DNA from 2 places in the Rhodococcus sp. JCM 9793 genome. Region 2 is predicted to be linked to the other one. Evidence: riboswitches for the same ligand, from Rfam matches in the RefSeq annotation. Region 2 holds a riboswitch; the other holds the start of a gene.

Region 1 (9,063 bases), 2.3 Mb from region 2:
AGCGAGTCGGATGTGGCGAAGGGTGGGTGCGATGAACGCGAGGCAGACGGCGGACGAGGTGGTTGCCAGTTGGCCCGCAGTACTCGGATCTCTGACCGCAGGTCGTGATCTGACGCGACCCGAGGCCGTCTGGGCCATGGACGAGATCTTCTCCGACAACGCGACCCCCGCACAGATCGCGGCGTTCGGCGTCGCACTGAAGATGAAGGGCGAGACGCCCGAGGAGTTGCGGGCACTCGCCGACACGATGCTCGGCTACGCCAACCTGGTACCGGTGGATGACGACACGGTCGACATCGTCGGAACCGGCGGCGACCGCGCCAACACGGTGAACATCTCGACGATGGCAGCGCTCGTGGTTGCGGCAGCAGGTATCCGGGTGGTCAAGCACGGCAACCGGGCCGCCTCGTCGAAGAGCGGCGGTGCCGACGTGCTCGAGGAACTCGGGATACACATCGATCTCGGTCCGGAGCAGGTTGCACGCTCGCTCGAGGAAGTAGGTCTCGGGTTCTGCTTCGCGCCGGTGTATCACCCGGCGCTGCGCTTCGCGGCTGCACCGCGCAAGCAGATCGGCATCCCGACCGTGTTCAACGTGCTCGGTCCGCTCACGAACCCTGCGCGTCCCCGCGCCGGGCTGATCGGCTGCGCCTTCGAATCGTTGGTTCCGACCATTGCGGGTGTGCTCGCGCAGCGCGGCAACTCGGCGCTGGTCGTTCGTGGCGATGACGGCCTCGACGAGCTGACGACGTCGACGACGTCGACAGTGCACATCGTGCGCAGAGGTGCGGTCGAGGTCCGGACCCTCGATCCGACGAGGCTCGGGATCGCACGGGTGCCGCTCGAAGCGCTCCGGGGCGGCGACGCCGCAGAGAATGCGGTGATCGCGAGGGCTTGCCTCGCAGGCGAGACCGGACCTGTCCGTGACGCAGTACTTCTCAATGCCGCGGGCGCGATCGCCGCGTTCCGAGGCATCGACGGCGGGCTCGAGGATGTGCTTGCCGCCGGACTCGAGGTGGCCGCGACCGCAATCGACAGCGGTGCGGCTGCGGAGCTGCTCGAGAAGTGGGCGGCAGTGACGACTCGGCTCGGGGCCGAAGCGCAGCGCTGACCCGGCTGCACTGAACTGAAGGTGGTGCCAGCCCCGCGGGGCGGGCACCACCTGATTCGTATGTACTCGAGGGCGGTCAGTTTCCGATGGAGAAGCCGGCCTCGATGTCGGCGCTCGAATACGACTGGAACGCGATGTGCGTGACCGTCTTGCTCACGCCCTCGACCTTGTTGATGCCCCGCGTGACCACCTCGGCGATCTGCTCGTGGTCGCGGACACGCACAATCGCCACGAGATCGACGTCCCCGGCGCACGAGTACACCGTGTCGACCCCGTCGAGGTCGGCTACCGCTCGAGCGGTTTCCGGGATGCGGTGAGCGTCGGCGTCGATCAGAACGATGGCATTGATCATGGGGGCTCCTTGTCTGTACTCCGGTGACGCAGGTCTTCCTCCGGTGACGATCAGCCTATGCGGTGGGCATCCGGTTCCGGGACCGCCCCGGACGCATCGCGTGCCTCGCGCGCCAGCTCGGCCCACTCGCTCCACCGGCCGGCACCGTCGACAGGCTCGCACCATCCGTGGGAGGTCTGCACGATGCGCACCCCGTCGGAGTCCAGCCACCGTGCGAGCAGTCCTATCTCTTCTGCGGGTGCGCCCCGTAGCGGACCTGGACCGGGCAGTACCGTTTCGGCACTCGCCGTGATCGCCGCGACGACCGGCATGGGACGCACACCACGTTCCGCGACGCCTGCCGACGCGAGCCTGCCGGCGCGCACCACGGCGAAATCCCACCCGCCTTCGGCACGGGGACGGGCCGCGATCAGTTCGTCGATGGCTGCGAGCGCCGCGAGGCGCTGCGTGCGCCCTAGCGCACGGACCGCGTCGGCGGTCCGGTCGCGTAGTCGTGCCGCGTTCTCGAACAGTTCCTGGCCCGCCAACTCGTCGATGCGCTTCCGCGCCCTCGCGATCACGGAGGTGTCGTGGCCGCGGAGCAGAGCACGCGCCCGCTGGACCTGAGTGGAGTACTCGTCGGGGCTCTGCGGACCGAACGAGGCTGCGGAACAGGCACCGACCGCGTCGGGTAGGCAGCGGTCGCCGTGGCGCGCCGATCGGCCGATCCGGCGCGTGCACGTGCGCAGCCCGCTGAATTCAGCGAGGGTGGCGGCTACGTCGGCGGCTGCGTTCCGGGCAGAGAAGGGGCCGAGTGCATCGGTCGACGGGGTACGCGAGATCGCCAGGCGCGGGAACGGCTCGTCGGTGAGTGTGATCCACCACCCTCGGGTGGGGTATTTGGAACGACGGTTGTACGGGGGAGTGTGGGCGGCGAGCAGTCGTAGTTCGCGTACGCCGGCTTCGAGACCGTGGGCGCATTCGACGTGGTCGATGCGGGTGGTCAGAGCTACCATCTCGCGGAGCCGCGGCCGGGTTTCCGAACCGGTGAAGTAATTCCGGACGCGTCGCCGTAGATCCACGGCCGTACCTATGTAGAGAGCCTCGTCCGACGGGCCTCGGAACAAATACACGCCGGGCCGGTGTGGCAGGTGAGCGGCGAGCGTGCGTTTGGCGCGTTGTTCGGCCGTGACGGCGGGGATGTAGTCGCGCAGTTCGGTGAGGCTGTGGACCCCCTGGTTGCCGACCCGCTCGATGAGTGCGTGGAGGACGTCGACGGTCGCGCGTGCATCGTCGAGTGCGCGGTGTGTGGGCTGTGTCGACACACTGAACAGTTCGGCGAGTGCGGAGAGTTTCACCGACGGCGCTTCGTCGCGCCCGAGGACCCGTCGCGCTAGTTTGACGGTGCAGACGACAGGGAACCGCGGCCATGCCACGTCGCACTGGATCGCCGCCGCGCGGAGGAAGCCGGTGTCGAACCCGGCGTTGTGCGCTACGAGGACCGAACCGGTGGCGAATTCGAGGAACGCGGGGAGCACTTCCTCGATGCGAGGAGCCTGATAGACCATCGCGGTGGTGATACCCGTGAGTCGGACGATCTCGGGTGGAATCGACCGGCCCGGGTCGACGAGGGTCCCGAACTCGCCGAGAACTTCACCGCTGCGCACCTTGACCGCCCCGATCTCGGTGATGGCGTCGTCACCGGAACGTCCCCCGGTGGTCTCGAGATCCACCACAACGAAGGTGGTGTCACGTAGAGGAGTGTCGAGTTCGTCGAAGCTGAGCTGGACACCGTGGGGGGTGTCGGAACCGGTGGGGGACGACGTCATGCGCTGAGCGTAGAAACCGCCTCCGACACGCCCCGGATCCGGACTTCCCGCGCATGGTGAGACGAGGATCACACCTGCATTTCAACGGCCGATCGCGCAGGGTTCCTGCGAGATGCCTCTCCGTGCGGTGAGGGCGCCCGTGTGGAGCGTCCGGTCCGCCGACTCGGGGTGTACGAGAGCTTTGATCGACGCCCTGAGCTGGGATGAGTCACAACGCTGTGGACGTGCGGCACTGCCATGCGGATTCGAGCGTCGAAGTCGGGGCGGTCACCCTCCGCTCCGTTATCGAGCTGTTATCAAATGTTGGCGGTGCTGGTCCCAAAATTACCAAAACGGACTTTAGACGCATTTTCGGCGAGTTCGGGTTGGCCTCGGCGATGCAGTTTCGTAACCTTCCTGAGACCAAGCGGAATAGTTCATTCGGCCCACTCCCGAGGGCCGGAGCCGCGAGGTAACCGCCTAATCGGCCGCTCGACCTCGAGTGTCCGAGCCGGGGACCCACACGCGTTACTGGGGTGAATCCCCTCCACCGCACTCGCGGAGAGGGGTAGGGCTGATCTTCCGGCCCGAATCCGTCAGCTAACTCGGTCGGCGGATGAACGGAAGAATTGGAGAACAACCCCTCGTGGTCTCGCAGAACAACAAACGCGCAGTACGTCGCGCCCTCGTCGCCGGCGCCCTCGCGCTCGGTGCAGTCACTGTCACCGCCGGTCCGGCGATGGCGGAGCCCCTCAACATCCCCGGTGTCGGTTCCTTCGAACTGCCCCCCGGCGTGACCCTCCCGCCGGAGGTCACCAACCTCATCCCACCCGCTCCTGAAGCTGCTCCCGCCGCGCCCTTCTCCGCGCCGTTCAGCTCGGTCGGCCAGCGCGCTGCCGACGCCGCGCTCGGTAAGGTCGGGTCCCCGTACGTCTACGGCGCAACGGGCCCGAACGCGTTCGACTGCTCCGGGCTCGTGCAGTGGGCGTACCAGCAGGTGGGTCTGAGTGTCCCTCGCACCAGCTACCAGCAGGCCTCTGCCGGCCAGTCCGTGCCGGTCGGGGCACTGCAGCCCGGTGATGTCGTCTCCTTCTACGGCGGCAGCCACACGGGTATCTACATCGGCAACGGCAACATCGTGCATGCCTCGACTTCGAGTCAGCCTGTCAAGGTTGCTCCGCTCGACTCGATGCCGGTGGATGGCGCCCGCCGCTTCTGATCGACGAGCAGTGCCTGTGAGGGTGGATCGGTGACATGCCGGTCCACCCTCACGTCATTGTCGGGGCGAGCCTGTGATGACGAACGTGTCGGATAACGAATTGCAGTGCGCTACCCGCGGGTAGACACGGAGCTGTGCGGTTCCGTAACCTGATCGAGATCTTTGCGAAAGGAAGACAAGCCTCGTGTTCTCCGCTCCCGCCAGACGGGCCGTTCGCACTGCTCTCGTCGCATGTGTACTTCTCATTCTGGGTCTCGCTTCCGCGCCTGCAGTGGCCGACCCCATCGGCGACAGCCCCACTGCCAAACTCGAACATCTCGCCGACCTGTCACGTCGGTCCGAGCAGGCTACTGAAGCTCTGCACCACGCCGGAATCGAACTGGACGCCCGGATCGCCGAGCAGCACGATCTCGACGCTCGTGTGGCCGCGGACCGCGACGCGCTGACGGCAGCCCAAGCGGAGGTCGCGCGCTTCAAGCCCACCGTCGACAAGCTGGCCCAGGCCAACTACCGGGGTTCGCGCACCAATCGCCTCTTCGCGGTGATGGTCAGCGACTCGCCCCAGCAGCTGCTCGACCAGATGGTGATGCTCGACGTACTCGGCGCGCAGACCGATCGCGAGATCGAAGGGTTCCGTCAAGCCACCGATGCCGCAACGGCCGCCGCGGCGGCATCGCAGAAGTCGGCCGAGGCCGCTCGCGTCGCGGCAGAGCAAGCGCAGACGCTGCGCGACGACCTGCAACGTCAGGAAACCGAACTCGAGACGCAGATCGCCGCAGTCCTCGACGCCTTCGACAACCTGAGCGACGGGGAGAAGTCGATCCTCGCCGGCACGCCGTTCCCTCCCGGTCTCGATGCCGACCGCATCATGGAGCACCTCATCCCGGGCAACGGCGCCGGAGCACTCCGTGCCGCACTCACCCGGATCGGTGACCCGTACGTGTGGGGTGCCACCGGACCGAACCAGTTCGACTGCTCCGGTCTCGTGGTCTGGGCATATCAGCAGGTCGGAAAGACCGTTCCACGCTCGAGCCAGGCGCAGGCCCAGGGCGGGACCCCGGTCTCGCGCGACAACCTCCAACCCGGTGACGTCATCATCTTCTACAACGACGCCTCACACGTCGGCATCTACGCGGGCGACGGGAACATCGTCCACGCGTCCACGTTCGGTGTGCCGGTGAAGGTGCAGGCGATGGACAGCTTCCCGTTCCACAGCGCACGACGCTACTGACCGCTGCCGGGTACCCACCTACACACGGCACGGAGGATGGCACCGAGCGCCACATACACTTGCGGCGTGCCCGCGCCGGAGACCTCGCCTCGAACCCATCGCCGTCTGCCGTGGGAGCGCATCGGGCTCGCCGGGCTGGCACTCGCGGTTGCGTCGGTCGGGGTGTTTCTCGTTGCCCCGGCAGTGGAAGAGCAGTCCGCGCCAGACGTCCGTGCGGAGTTCCAGGCGCTCCTGGACTCCTGGGCAGACGCGGTACGCACCGCCGACAGCGCAGCCCTCGCTGAGGTCGTCGACGCTGCCGCCGGGCCGGAGCTGCTCGAGGCCGAGATCCGTCGCGCCCAGGCATTGAGTGGTGTGCCGTTGACCGAATTCGGATACGAACTCGGTATCGAGCCCGCCGCCGATGTTCCGGACGGGGTCGTCCGCCGGTTCGGGGACGACCCCGTGCTCGCGCTCACGGTGTCGCTGCGCTACGGAATCGAGGGTGTCGACGAGGCGCCGACCCACAAACCCGTCGTCGTGCTGGTCGTCGAGCGCAGCGACGGATGGAAGATCGCATCCGACCGGCCGCTCCCGGATTCCGCGTCCGTGACGTGGAGGGGACCGTGGGATCACGGACCGCTCGACGTGAGGATCGCGGAGACGGCAGGCGGCACGTCGACGATCCTCGCTCATCCCGACAGGGCCGCCCTCGCCGAGGACATCGCGGACGAACTTCCCTCCGCGGTCGACGCGGTGTCGGACGTGTGGGGGACGGACTGGCCGGAACAGGCGCTCGTGCTGGTCACCTCGAGCCGCGACGAATTCACCGACCAGGTGGGCACCGCGCACAACGGTGACGAGATCGCGGCGGTGGCGATCTCCGATGCCGTCGATCCCGAGCACGGCCAGGCGACCGGCCGGCGCATCGTCTTCAGCCCGGCAGCGGGCAGTCGCCTCTCGCGGGAAGGCCTGCGTGCTGTACTCCGGCACGAGTTGACACACATCGCGGCCCGACCGCAGACCGTGGACGGGTCACCGATGTGGATCCTCGAGGGATACGCTGACCACATCGGTTACCGATCCGACGCCGGATCGCCGGTGACCGGTACGGACCTTCGCCGCATCGCCCCGAACCTTGCGGTCGAGGTGTCCCGTAACGGCGCGCCGTCACAGATCCCGACCGACGACGACTTCGCCGATCCGGTCCGGTCCCGCATCGCCTACGAGACCGCGTGGAGTCTCGCGACGTTCCTCGCCGAGGAGTACGGCGAAGACGAACTGACGTCCCTCTACCGCACACTCGCGGACGGGCCGGTGTCGGAAGCAGGCCAGAGCGACGCATTCACCGCGACCGTGGGGGTGAGCGCGGCGGACGTCGTCGACCGATGGGGCGACTGGCTCACCGACCTGGTCTGACTCACCCTCGGTCGACCCGGGCCCCGTCGCGCGGTCAGGGCTCCCACACCCTACGGTGTAGCCATGTCGCGAACGCTGCTGGTGACCAACGACTTTCCGCCCCGACCGGGAGGGATCCAGTCGTATCTGCGCTTGTTCGCGGCGCAACTCCCGGCCGACGAGCTCGTCGTATACGCACCGCGCTGGCGCGGTGACAGTCACATCCGCTATGACGCGGAGCAGCCGTTCGAAGTCGTGCGACATCCGACGACGTTGATGCTGCCGACCCCGGCCGTCGCCCGCCGGGCGTCTCGTCTGCTCGCCGATACCGGGTGTGACACGGCGTGGTTCGGCGCTGCCGCACCGCTGGCGCTGCTGGCGCCGGTGCTGCGCCGCGCCGGTGCCGACCGGATCGTGGCGAGCACCCACGGTCACGAAGTGGGCTGGTCGATGGTGCCGGGTGGTCGGCAGGCGCTGCGTCGCATCGGCAACGAGACCGACACGGTCACCTACGTCAGCCGGTACACCCGAGGCCGGTTCGCGGCGGCGTTCGGTCCCGAGGCCGGTCTCGAGCACCTGCCCTCCGGTGTCGACACCGAGGTGTTCCGGCCGGACCCGGCGGCACGCGCCGAACTCCGCGCGCGATATGGGCTCGGTGATCGGCCGACGGTGCTGTGCCTGTCGAGGCTGGTGCCGCGGAAGGGGCAGGACATCCTGATCCGCGCACTGCCGGAGATCCGGGCTCGCATCGACGGCGCTGTGCTCGTCATCGTCGGTGGCGGCCCGTACGAGGACACACTTCGTGAGCTGGCCCGCAAGACCGGTGTCGAGGACCACGTCGTCATCACCGGCGGTGTACCCGCCGCGGAGTTGGCAGCGCATCACACGATCGCGGATGTGTTCGCGATGCCGTGTCGCACCCGGGGTGCCGGGCTCGATGTGGAAGGTCTCGGGATCGTCTACCTCGAGGCTTCCGCCACAGGTGTCCCGGTTGTCGCAGGGAGATCCGGCGGGGCTCCCGAGACGGTCCGGGACGGGGAGACCGGGTTCGTCGTCGACGGAACTTCGGTGTCGGCGGTCGCGACTGCGGTCAGCGGCGTCCTCGCCGATCCCGACCGGGCCGCGGCAATGGGAGCTGCCGGTCGTCGGTGGGTGTCGACAGAGTGGCGCTGGGACGTACTCGGCGCCAAGCTGCGAGAGCTTCTGAGCGGCACGCCGCACCGACCGGGAGCCGTGCACCGAACCGCGGGGTGACGAAACAGGGGAGCGCCCAGTATGTGAAGCTGTCCGGCGTGAGCAGCATTCAGGTGTCGGACCAGACCTTCGTCGCGGCAGACCCCGTTCGCATCGCGGCAGAAATCGCGGCGCCGGACCGCTGGCGGGTGTGGTGGCCGGATCTCGCGGTGACAGTCCGCGAGGACCGAGCGGATCAGGGAATCCGATGGGCGGTGTCCGGTCCGCTCACCGGGACGATGGAAGTGTGGCTCGAACCCTCTCTCGACGGTGCGATCATCCATTACTTCCTGCACTGCGAGCCGACCGGCGTCGCGCCCGACCGCGTTGCGGAACTCGACCTGGCGGTGATGAACCGGGAGCGCAGAGTTGCCGGGAAGAAGATGACCTTCGAGGTCAAGGCTCGCCTCGAAGCGGGACGACCCGCCGGTGAGGCTCCGCGCGACCGGCCCTGAGCGGCCCGATACCGTGTCGATACGGTGTGTGGTAGACAACGGCGTCGGTATCGGCACTCCGGTGATGGAGACCGCCGCGCACCTTCAGTACACGGGACGGACTGAAAAGGAGTCTTCGTCGAATGGCCGAGAAGACCAAGAGGTCGATCACGATCGATGCGCCGGCAGATCAAGTGATGGCCGTGATCGCGGACTTCGACGCCTATCCCACCTGGGTGGAGGCGGCCGAGACCGTCGAGGTACTCGCGCGCCGGCCCGACGGCCGCGCGGAGACAGTCCGGTTCGTGCTCGACGCGGGGAT
Region 2 (9,063 bases):
TCGACGATCTCGACCGCCCCGTCGTCGTATGCGTCGAACTGCGGCGAACCCGCACCGGTGGGCAGGGTGGTGTCGGAGTGCGCACCGCAACCGAATTCGGCGTGCACGACATGACCGTCGGCGGCGTATTCGTTTCCGCACACACCGAACGCTGCCCGCAGCGACCCCGCGAGGGGCAGGTAGAACCCGCACAGCATGCACGTCGACGGTGCGGCCTTCGCCATCTCCGAGCCGGGCCCGTAGTCGCCGTCGAACCACCGCTGCGCTGCGGCGAGCCTGCCTTCGCGACTCATCACCTGTTTGCGGCCGAGCCCGATCTCTCCGGCAGTCTCGTCGACATCCGGATCGCCGGAGGCGGTGTAGCCGGGCACGAGCCGCTCGTCGTCCGGCGCGGGGGCGAGCAGGTCGCCGGGGCCCAGGTCGCCGGGGCGGATTCGTTCGTTCCACGGCACCCACTCGGGCGCGACCAACGATTCGGGGCCCGGCAACAGTACGAGTTCACTGACGGTGACGTGGTCGGATTCGGGCGCTGCGGCCACCACGACGGCCCACTGCCAGCCGTGATATCCGGCCAGATCGGCTGCGAAGCGGTGGGTGGCTGCGCATTCGTCCTCGGCGGCGACACCCAGATAGGCGCCGACGACGCCCTCTCCGAGCTCGTTCAGGGCAGCCCGAGCGACCTCCACGGCCTCAGCGAGCACCGATCGGACGGCCGGATCCACCGAAGGAACCGTTCCGGGGGCAACGGCAGAAGATGCAACGCTCACGAGCACCATTGTGCCGGACCGATGCCCCGGCGTGGTGCCCGGCCATGAGAAGACACACGAGACGGCGACGAAGGAACGGCAGAAGGCAACGGGAAGATGGGCTCATGATGCGTCGATCGGCCACCTTCACCCTCGCTCTCACACTCCTGACCGCAGGCTGCAGCGACACCGTCGTCGACGAATCCGGGCCCCCCGCAGACGAGCTGCACGTCGAGATCGTCGCGGAGCATCCACACGACCCGGCGGCGTTCACCCAGGGCCTCGAACTCGACGACGGCGAACTGTTCGAGGGCACCGGGCGCGAGGGATCGTCATGGGTGTCGGCACGCCCACTCGACGCACGCACCGAACGCACCCGGGTGCCGCTCCCCGACGACATGTTCGGCGAGGGCATCACTGTTGCGGGCGGAGTGGTGTGGCAGCTCACATGGAAGGACGGCGTGGCGTTCGTCCGCGACCGCGACAGCCTCACCGAGCAGCGACGCATCACCTACGACGGTGAGGGCTGGGGTCTGTGCGACCAGCCCGACCGCCTCGTGATGAGCGACGGCTCCGCGAACCTGACATTCCGGGCCCGCGACACGTTCGCCGAGCTCGGACAGGTCACGGTGCATCGCAACGGTCGTGCGGTGTCGAACCTGAACGAGCTCGAATGCACCGACGACGGCGCCGTGTACGCGAATGTGTGGAAGACCGAGGAGATCGTGCGAATCGATCCCGAGTCCGGCCGGGTCAGCGCAACGATCGACGCGTCCGCGCTGCTCGACCGGCTTTCCGACGCAGATCGGGACGATGTCGACGTCCTGAACGGGATCGCTCATATCCCGGGCACGGACCGCTTCCTCGTGACCGGCAAGTTGTGGCCGACGCTGTTCGAAGTGCGGTTCGTCCCGTGACCCCGCCTCGCGAGCGACGCGACAACCGGCCCGACTGCACAACGGGTGCGCGGTGGTGAAGAATCGAAGAGTGACCGAACGGGAAGAGCGACCTGCCGACAAGGCGGATGATCGTGCCCCGGGCTCTCGGCATCCGGGCTACAGCAATTATCCGCCGCCGCGCCGCGTCTCTGCGCGCCGCACACCGTTGCCGCCTCTGCATCCGACAGACGAGTCGCACCGCTCCCGCCAGGACAGCTCGGACAAGCGCGCAGCGAAGGACGCCGGGCCGCCGAAGGATTCTTCCGACACCAAGGACGGCCGGTCGGGGGGTGAGAACACCGGGCCCCACGCACCACGGATGCCCCGCAAACTCACGGTGACGCGGGTTGCGGCGTTCCGGAGCCGCGAGCTCACCCACAAGGGCATCGCCACGTTCCGTCGCGCCGCGACTGCCGACGGCGCCGACAAGTCGGGTCTGACGGCACTGACGTACGCGACCATGGCGAATTTCGCCGCCGACGCCGCGATGGCGGTGGCGTTGGCGAACACGTTGTTCTTCTCGGCCGCGACCGGTGAGGACAAGACGAAGGTCGCGTTGTACCTGCTCATCACGATCGCGCCGTTCGCGGTCATCGCGCCGTTGATCGGACCTCTCCTCGATCGGCTCCAGCACGGACGCCGTGTCGCGCTGGCGACATCCTTCGGGCTGCGAACGGTGCTCGCTATCGTGCTGATCTTCAGCTTCGACAGTTGGGGGTTGTATCCCGCTGCGCTGGCGATGATGGTGCTCAGTAAATCGTTCGCGGTGCTCAAATCCGCGGTCACTCCGAGAGTGCTGCCCCCCGAGATAGACCTGGTCCGCGTCAACTCCCGGCTCACCGTGTTCGGCCTGGTCGGAGGCACGCTCGGTGCCGGGGCGGTCGCGGCGGCAGCCGCGTGGGCGTTCAATTCCGCCGGCGCACTGTGGTTCTGCGCCGCCATCACCGTGCTCGGGGCCTACCTGAGTATGCGGATACCGGCGTGGGTCGAGGTCACCGAAGGTGAGGTCCCCGCAACGCTGTCGTACCGCGGATCCGATGCCCGTACCGAGGTGCTCGACACCAAGACCGAGGTGATCTCCCACGGCAACAAGAGTCGGCAACCACTCGGCCGCACAGTCGTCACCGGGTTGTGGGGCAACGGCACGATCCGGGTGCTCACCGGCTTCCTCACCCTGTTCATTGCGTTCGTGGCGAAGAGTGCCACCGAACAGTCACCGCTCATGCAGGCCGCCATGCTCGGCCTGGTCGGCGCTGCAGCGGCGATCGGCAACTTCGCGGGTAACGCAACCGGTGCGCGGATGGCGCTGGGTCGGCCCGCTCTGATCGTCGTACGATGCACCGCCGCCGTGGTGGTCGTGGCTGCGATCGTCGCGGCAACCGACAATGTGCTCGCCGCCGCGTTCGCCGCGTTGGTTGCCGCGTGCGCGAGCGCCCTGTCGAAGGTGTCGTTGGACGCGTCGCTGCAGCAGGATCTGCCCGAGGAGTCCATCGCGTCGGGATTCGGCCGATCGGAAACCGTCCTTCAGCTGAGCTGGGTTCTCGGCGGCGCGCTGGGGGTTCTGCTGCCCACCGAGCTGTGGATCGGCTTCTCGGTCGTGACGGTGGTACTGGTTCTCGGTTTCACCCAGACCCTGCTCACCTACCGTGGAAAGACGTTGCTGCCCGGCCTGGGCGGCAGGAGGCCCGAGCATGCCTCCACCGAAACTGCCGCCGAGCGCCGAGCGCGCGCGGACGGGCAGCCGACACGAAATGGGAGCCGATGAATCTGCAAGCCCGGACGAAGAAGGCGATCGCGCTGATCGCGGTAGTCCTGGTGGTGGTCGCCGTGGGTATCGGCGCGGTGGTGTGGAAACTCGTCGACTCGGCCGAACCGCGACTGCCCGAGATCACCGCCTACGGAGACGGCAACTCGGTCACGGTGCCTCCGACCCAGCACTGCAACATCAACCTCGAGGACTGCGTCGAGAATCCGATCACTCAGCTCTCCGTCCGCGCCGGATATCCGCTGCAGTTGTCGCTGCCGTCGGAGATCTCCGATGCGCCGTGGCGTCTGATCGCCGTATACGGCGATCTCCAGACCGGTCAGACGTTCCTCGACGGCATCATGGTCGAGCCAGGACAGCAGAGCGCGATCACCGTGCCGAGCGATCCGAGCCTGCAGTTGCTCGGCGTCGAGGTCCAGCTGCCCTCCGCTGTGGTGGACGAAGCGGGCGAGCCGATCGCTCACGCCGTGTGGGCCGTCCAGACGTTCTGATGCCGCTCCCCTGTGGCCGATGCGCGGGGGTCGACGAAAGCCGAATGCCGCATCCGGTTCGATCGGATACGGCATTCGGCATTTCTGTCCGGTGGTCCGGCTCAGTGATCGAGCTCGCGAGCGATGGCGCGCATGACCTCGGAGATCCGCTGCCCCGACTTGCGGTCCGGGTAGCGACCACGCTGCAGGTCGGGCTGGATTGCAACCTCGAGCAGCTTGATCATGTCCTCGACCATGCCGTGCAGTTCGTCGGGTGAACGTCGTTCACGCGCCGGTGCTTCACGTCGTCCGCTCTGCTGCCGCAACGACGGCGTCTCGAGCAACTCGACCTTGAGTGCCTGGGGTCCGCGACGACCGACGGCCATCCCGAAATCGACACGCTGGCCCGCTTTGAGGCTCTCGACGCCCTCGGGGAGTGCCGATGCGCGGACGTAGACGTCCTCACCGTCGTCCTGGGACAGGAAGCCGAAGCCTTTCTCCACGTCGTACCATTTCACCTTGCCGGTCGGCACCGCGCTCACCTGCTCCTGGACGGCCGTGCCCGAGACACGGTGTGGACATGCAAAACAACGCGCCCCAACCCTCATCGAGCGGGACGCGCAGACGCGTTCAGTGTACCTCGACGCACATACCGCCCGGGACCGCTGACGACTACCGTGGACTCCGTGGGTAACTCTTCTTCCGATTCTGCTCGTGCGCCTCGTAAGGGCCTGTTCAACGCGGCCATCGCGTGCTTCGCGGTGGGTATCGTGGCAGTCGTCGCAATCTTCCTGACACCGATCGTCACCGACGGCAAGCCGGGCCTCGTCCTGTTCCTCCTCACTCTCGCGTGGCCGCTCGGCTTCGCGCTGGCCATCGCGTTCGCCCTGCAGTCGGGTCGGCGCTCGAAGGGCGGTAACGGCTCATGAGGGTAGTTCTCAACATCATCTGGCTGATCTTCGGCGGCCTGTGGCTGGCGCTCGGATACTTCGTCGCCGGCATCATCTGCTGCATCCTCATCATCACGATCCCGTTCGGTATCGCCTCGTTCCGCATCGGCGTCTACGCACTGTGGCCGTTCGGGAAGACGACGGTCGACAAGCCGACGGCAGGGGCCGGTTCACTGATCGGGAATGTGATCTGGATCGTGATCGCCGGCATCTGGCTGGCCATCGGACACATCACGACAGCGATTGCCATGGCCATCACGATCATCGGCATTCCGCTGGCGATCGCGAACCTGAAGATGATCCCGATCTCCCTGATGCCGCTCGGGAAAGACATCGTTCCCGTCGACGCGCGCCCAACGTATATGTGACCTTAATCACGTAACGAGCTGATAACGGCGGGGGCTCGAAACGGGTTTGGGGGTCTACTCGCGCGACTACCAGCGAGTTCGCTCCGACATCGCCCCAGCACAGCCTCGAAACCGCAAACGGTCGCGCGTTATCAATTGGTGACACTTGCCCACCCGAACCGTTACCGTCGTGATCGGTCGGACCACCTGGTCCAACCAACCCGGGCCCGCCGCGCCAAATTCCTGTCCCGCGGATGTCCGGTTATCCCGACAAACGATCCACAAGGGACAGGAAACGGGGGACCCAACCGGTCTCCCTCGGAAGCACCCGGCCCCCGCCGGACGCTTCCCCGGAGGCCCGGCCCGCCGCTCACGCGGCAGGCCTTGGGGTGAAGCCGGAACGCTCGATGAGCGCAACGGCCGGACTACCTCTTCAGTCCGAACCCGACAGCTGACCTCGTAGGCGCGTGCGGAGAGGAAACGACCGACATGAGCGGACGCCATCGCAAGCCCACCAATACCGGCCGGACCGTCGCGAAGTTCGCGCTGACCGGCGCCGTCCTCGGCGTGACAGGTGTCGCCTTCAGCGGCACCGCCACCGCAGCACCCGACTCCGACTGGGACCGCCTCGCACAGTGCGAGTCCGGCGGCAACTGGGCCATCGCCACCGGCAACGGGTTCCACGGCGGGCTGCAGTTCTCGCCGAGCACCTGGAACGCCTACGGCGGCCAGGAGTACGCACCCACCGCCAACCAGGCCAGCCGCGACCAGCAGATCGCAGTCGCCGAGCGTGTCCTCGCAGGCCAGGGCTGGGGCGCATGGCCGTCCTGCTCTTCGAGCCTCGGACTGTCCAGCGCTCCGACACAGCGTGAAGCCCCGAGCGCACCCGCTCAGTCCGCGCCGCTCACCGAGAACCGTCAGGTTCCGCAGCTCCCCGATGCTCCCGCACTGCCTGCCGAGGCCCAGGGCATCATCGACGGCTTCGAGCAGGGCGTCGACGCACTGCAGGCCGCCGGTATCGCTCTCGACCCGGCCGTCCTCGACGCGGTCCGCGCCGTTCTGCCCCAGTAGGCAACACTCAGCGATACAAGCAGAGAACCCCGCACCGGATTCGGTGCGGGGTTCTCTGCTTGTATCGGGAGTCCGGCAGGCGAGGAACTCAGCGGTTGATGACGGTGTACGGGTGCGTGTAGGGAAGCTCATCCGCCGGGACCGGGAACACGGTGTCCTCGCCGTACGGAGAGAGCGGACCAGAACGCGTCGACGACAGTTCGGTGACCGCGTGGTCTCCGTCTGCCAACTCCGGCCATCCGCGATCGACGTAGAGGTTCTTCGATTTGTCAGCCATGACGCCCATTTTGGCAGGTGAGTTCGTCTTAGGCCATCTCAGGTCTCTAATCTGGAACGAATGACACCCGCCACGCCCGCCCCCGACACCGGATCGGACTCGCTCGCCCGGTGGCTGTCCGATCGCCGCGACACGGAACTTGTCGCGCTCCTGCGCTCGCGACCCGACCTGGTGGTGCCCCCACCCGCGACGATGAACGTGCTTGCGAATCGAGCACGCCAACGCGCGTCGGTGTTCCGCGCAGCGAACGACTTCACCACTGCCGAGTTCGGGGTCATCGAGGCACTGGCGCGGCTCGGAGCCGTCGACGACGGGGTGACGAGGAAAACTCTCGTCGACGATCTGCGCGGACGGATCACCGCCAAGTCCGTCGATCGGATTCTCGACCGGCTGCGCTCCGGCCTCCTGGTGTGGGACACCCCCGAAGGTCTGCGTCTTGTCGCGGCCGCCGTGGAAGCCGTGCCGTGGCGGGTCGGACGCGCACCCGAGACGGACGCATTCACCCGCGAGGAGCTCGATCAGGTTCTCGCCGAGCTCAACCCCGCACAACGCAGCATTCTCGACACCCTCGCACGTACATCGCCCATCGGGCGCACCCGCGACGCCGCGCCCGGCTCCGACGAGACCCGCCCCGTCCAGAAGCTCCTGGCGTCCGGGTTGCTCACCCGCATCGACGACGAGACCGTCGAACTTCCTCACCGGGTCGGACAAGCCCTGCGGGGCGAAGCGCCGTACGACCCGGCATCACTGACTCCCCCGAGTTTCGAGGCGACCACCAAAGCCGCCCCCGACACGAACAGCACCGCCGCCGGCGCCGCCCTGGAGTTGCTGCGCCACTGCGAGGACCTGATCACCGCGCTGGGCCGGCAGCCCGCCCCGGCGCTGCGCTCCGGCGGGCTGGGGGTCCGCGAACTCCACCGGCTCGCCAAGACCCTGGACCTCACCGACGACCACACGGCATTGCTCACCGAGGTGCTCACGGCGGCGGGACTCATCGCGCGCGGAAATCCCGACCCCGCCCCACCCGGCGACATCGACGACTACTGGGCTCCCACGACCTCGGCCGACGGATGGCTCACCGCGAACACCGGGCATCGCTGGGCGGTGCTCGCCGGCGCGTGGCTCGACGCGCCGCGGCGACCGTGGCTCATCGGGCGCCGCGACCAGAACGACAAACCGATCGCGGCGCTGTCCGACGAGGTGAACTCCCCGACCGCGGCCTACGACCGCCGACTGATCCTCGAGGTCCTCGCCGACCACGTCACACTGTCCACCGCCGAAGTGCAGGCCATCGTGGCATGGCGGAGACCTCGGTCGGCCGGGCACTTCGGCCACGAGACGGTGACCGAGACGATCCGCGAGGCCACCGCACTGGCGCTGGTCGCCCACGACAACCTCGGGTCCCCCGGCAAAGCCCTGCTCCACGGTGGCGACGCCGAAACCGAGATGGCGAACGCGCTCCCCGACCCTGTCGACCACGTCCTCGTCCAGGCCGACCTCACCATCGTCGCCCCGGGTCCTCTCGTCCCGGAACTCGCCGGGCGGGTCGCGCTCGTCGCCGACGTCGAATCGGCCGGCGCCGCCACCGTCTACCGGATCAGCGAGGGCAGTGTGCGCCGCGCGCTCGACGCGGGCCTGGGTGCAGGCGAACTGCACGCCCTGTTCTCGGCCCACTCACGCACACCGGTTCCCCAGTCGCTGACCTACCTGATCGACGACGTGGCGCGACGCCACGGTCGCCTGCGCGCCGGTATCGCGTCGTCGTTCGTGCGCGCCGACGACCCGGCGCTGCTCGCGGAGGTGCTCGCGGCGCCGGTCGCTGCAACGTTGGCGTTGCGCGCGGTCGCGGCGACGGTCGCCATCTCACAGGCACCCCTCGCAGAGGTGCTCACCTCGCTGCGGGAAGCCGGCTTCGCACCGGCGGGAGAGGATGCGTCGGGTGCGGTACTGGATCTGCGACCGCGCGGCGCACGGTTGGTCGTGCCGCGGTCGCGTCCCCGATACGCCGGTCCCCTGCCACCCAACGACGAACAGCTCGAGACGCTCGTACGCACCCTGCGCGCCGGCGACCGTGCCGCCTCCGCCCCGGCGGGCACACCGGTGCGCGGAGACGGCAGCCGCACGGGCGGCGCGGCAACGATCGCATTGTTGCAGCTGGCTGTGCACGCGAAACGCAGCGTGACCCTCGGATACGTCGACGCTCAGGGCACCGCGACACGGCGCATCGTCGATCCGGTCAGCGTTGCGGGTGGGCAGCTCGAAGCGTTCGATCCCACGACCGGTTCGGTCCGTAGTTTCGTGCTCCACCGCGTCTCGTCGGTCGCACTCGTGGACTGAACGACCTGCCGCTCGTTGTCTACGTGGCAGACGCCGTCACTCGTATGTTCGCGTCGACCACGAACTGGTTGTCGGGGCGAGGAAGTCCGTAGTGCCCACGCAGGGTCGTCTCGGTGTAGTCGGTACGGAACAGTCCGCGCTCCTGAAGGATCGGCACCACGC

What was found. Region 2 has a riboswitch for cyclic di-AMP ahead of ACZ46K_RS27325 (transglycosylase family protein). Riboswitches for the same ligand answer to the same signal wherever they lie in the genome.
Region 1: it holds a riboswitch for cyclic di-AMP, as region 2 does, so the genes downstream of both, ACZ46K_RS16745 (C40 family peptidase) here and ACZ46K_RS27325 (transglycosylase family protein) in region 2, are expected to answer to the same signal.

The regions. Positions count from the first base shown of each region.
Region 1 covers NZ_AP043721.1:3,167,367-3,176,429, forward strand. Annotated here, with positions in the region: gene trpD (anthranilate phosphoribosyltransferase) at 32-1,108, shown strand; gene ACZ46K_RS16735 (Lrp/AsnC family transcriptional regulator) at 1,185-1,460, opposite strand; gene ACZ46K_RS16740 (DEDD exonuclease domain-containing protein) at 1,511-3,268, opposite strand; cyclic di-AMP (ydaO/yuaA leader) riboswitch at 3,715-3,878, shown strand; gene ACZ46K_RS16745 (C40 family peptidase) at 3,894-4,466, shown strand; gene ACZ46K_RS16750 (C40 family peptidase) at 4,651-5,697, shown strand; gene ACZ46K_RS16755 (hypothetical protein) at 5,764-7,095, shown strand; gene ACZ46K_RS16760 (glycosyltransferase family 4 protein) at 7,159-8,328, shown strand; gene ACZ46K_RS16765 (hypothetical protein) at 8,367-8,762, shown strand; gene ACZ46K_RS16770 (SRPBCC family protein) at 8,885-9,063, shown strand, end outside.
Region 2 covers NZ_AP043721.1:5,440,480-5,449,542, forward strand. Annotated here, with positions in the region: gene ACZ46K_RS27290 (DUF3027 domain-containing protein) at 1-776, opposite strand, end outside; gene ACZ46K_RS27295 (glutaminyl-peptide cyclotransferase) at 875-1,663, shown strand; gene ACZ46K_RS27300 (MFS transporter) at 1,734-3,449, shown strand; gene ACZ46K_RS27305 (DUF2771 domain-containing protein) at 3,446-3,940, shown strand; gene ACZ46K_RS27310 (cold-shock protein) at 4,042-4,452, opposite strand; gene ACZ46K_RS27315 (hypothetical protein) at 4,597-4,848, shown strand; gene ACZ46K_RS27320 (YccF domain-containing protein) at 4,845-5,237, shown strand; cyclic di-AMP (ydaO/yuaA leader) riboswitch at 5,571-5,698, shown strand; gene ACZ46K_RS27325 (transglycosylase family protein) at 5,706-6,287, shown strand; gene ACZ46K_RS27330 (hypothetical protein) at 6,376-6,564, opposite strand; gene ACZ46K_RS27335 (helicase-associated domain-containing protein) at 6,625-8,901, shown strand; gene ACZ46K_RS27340 (LLM class flavin-dependent oxidoreductase) at 8,921-9,063, opposite strand, start outside.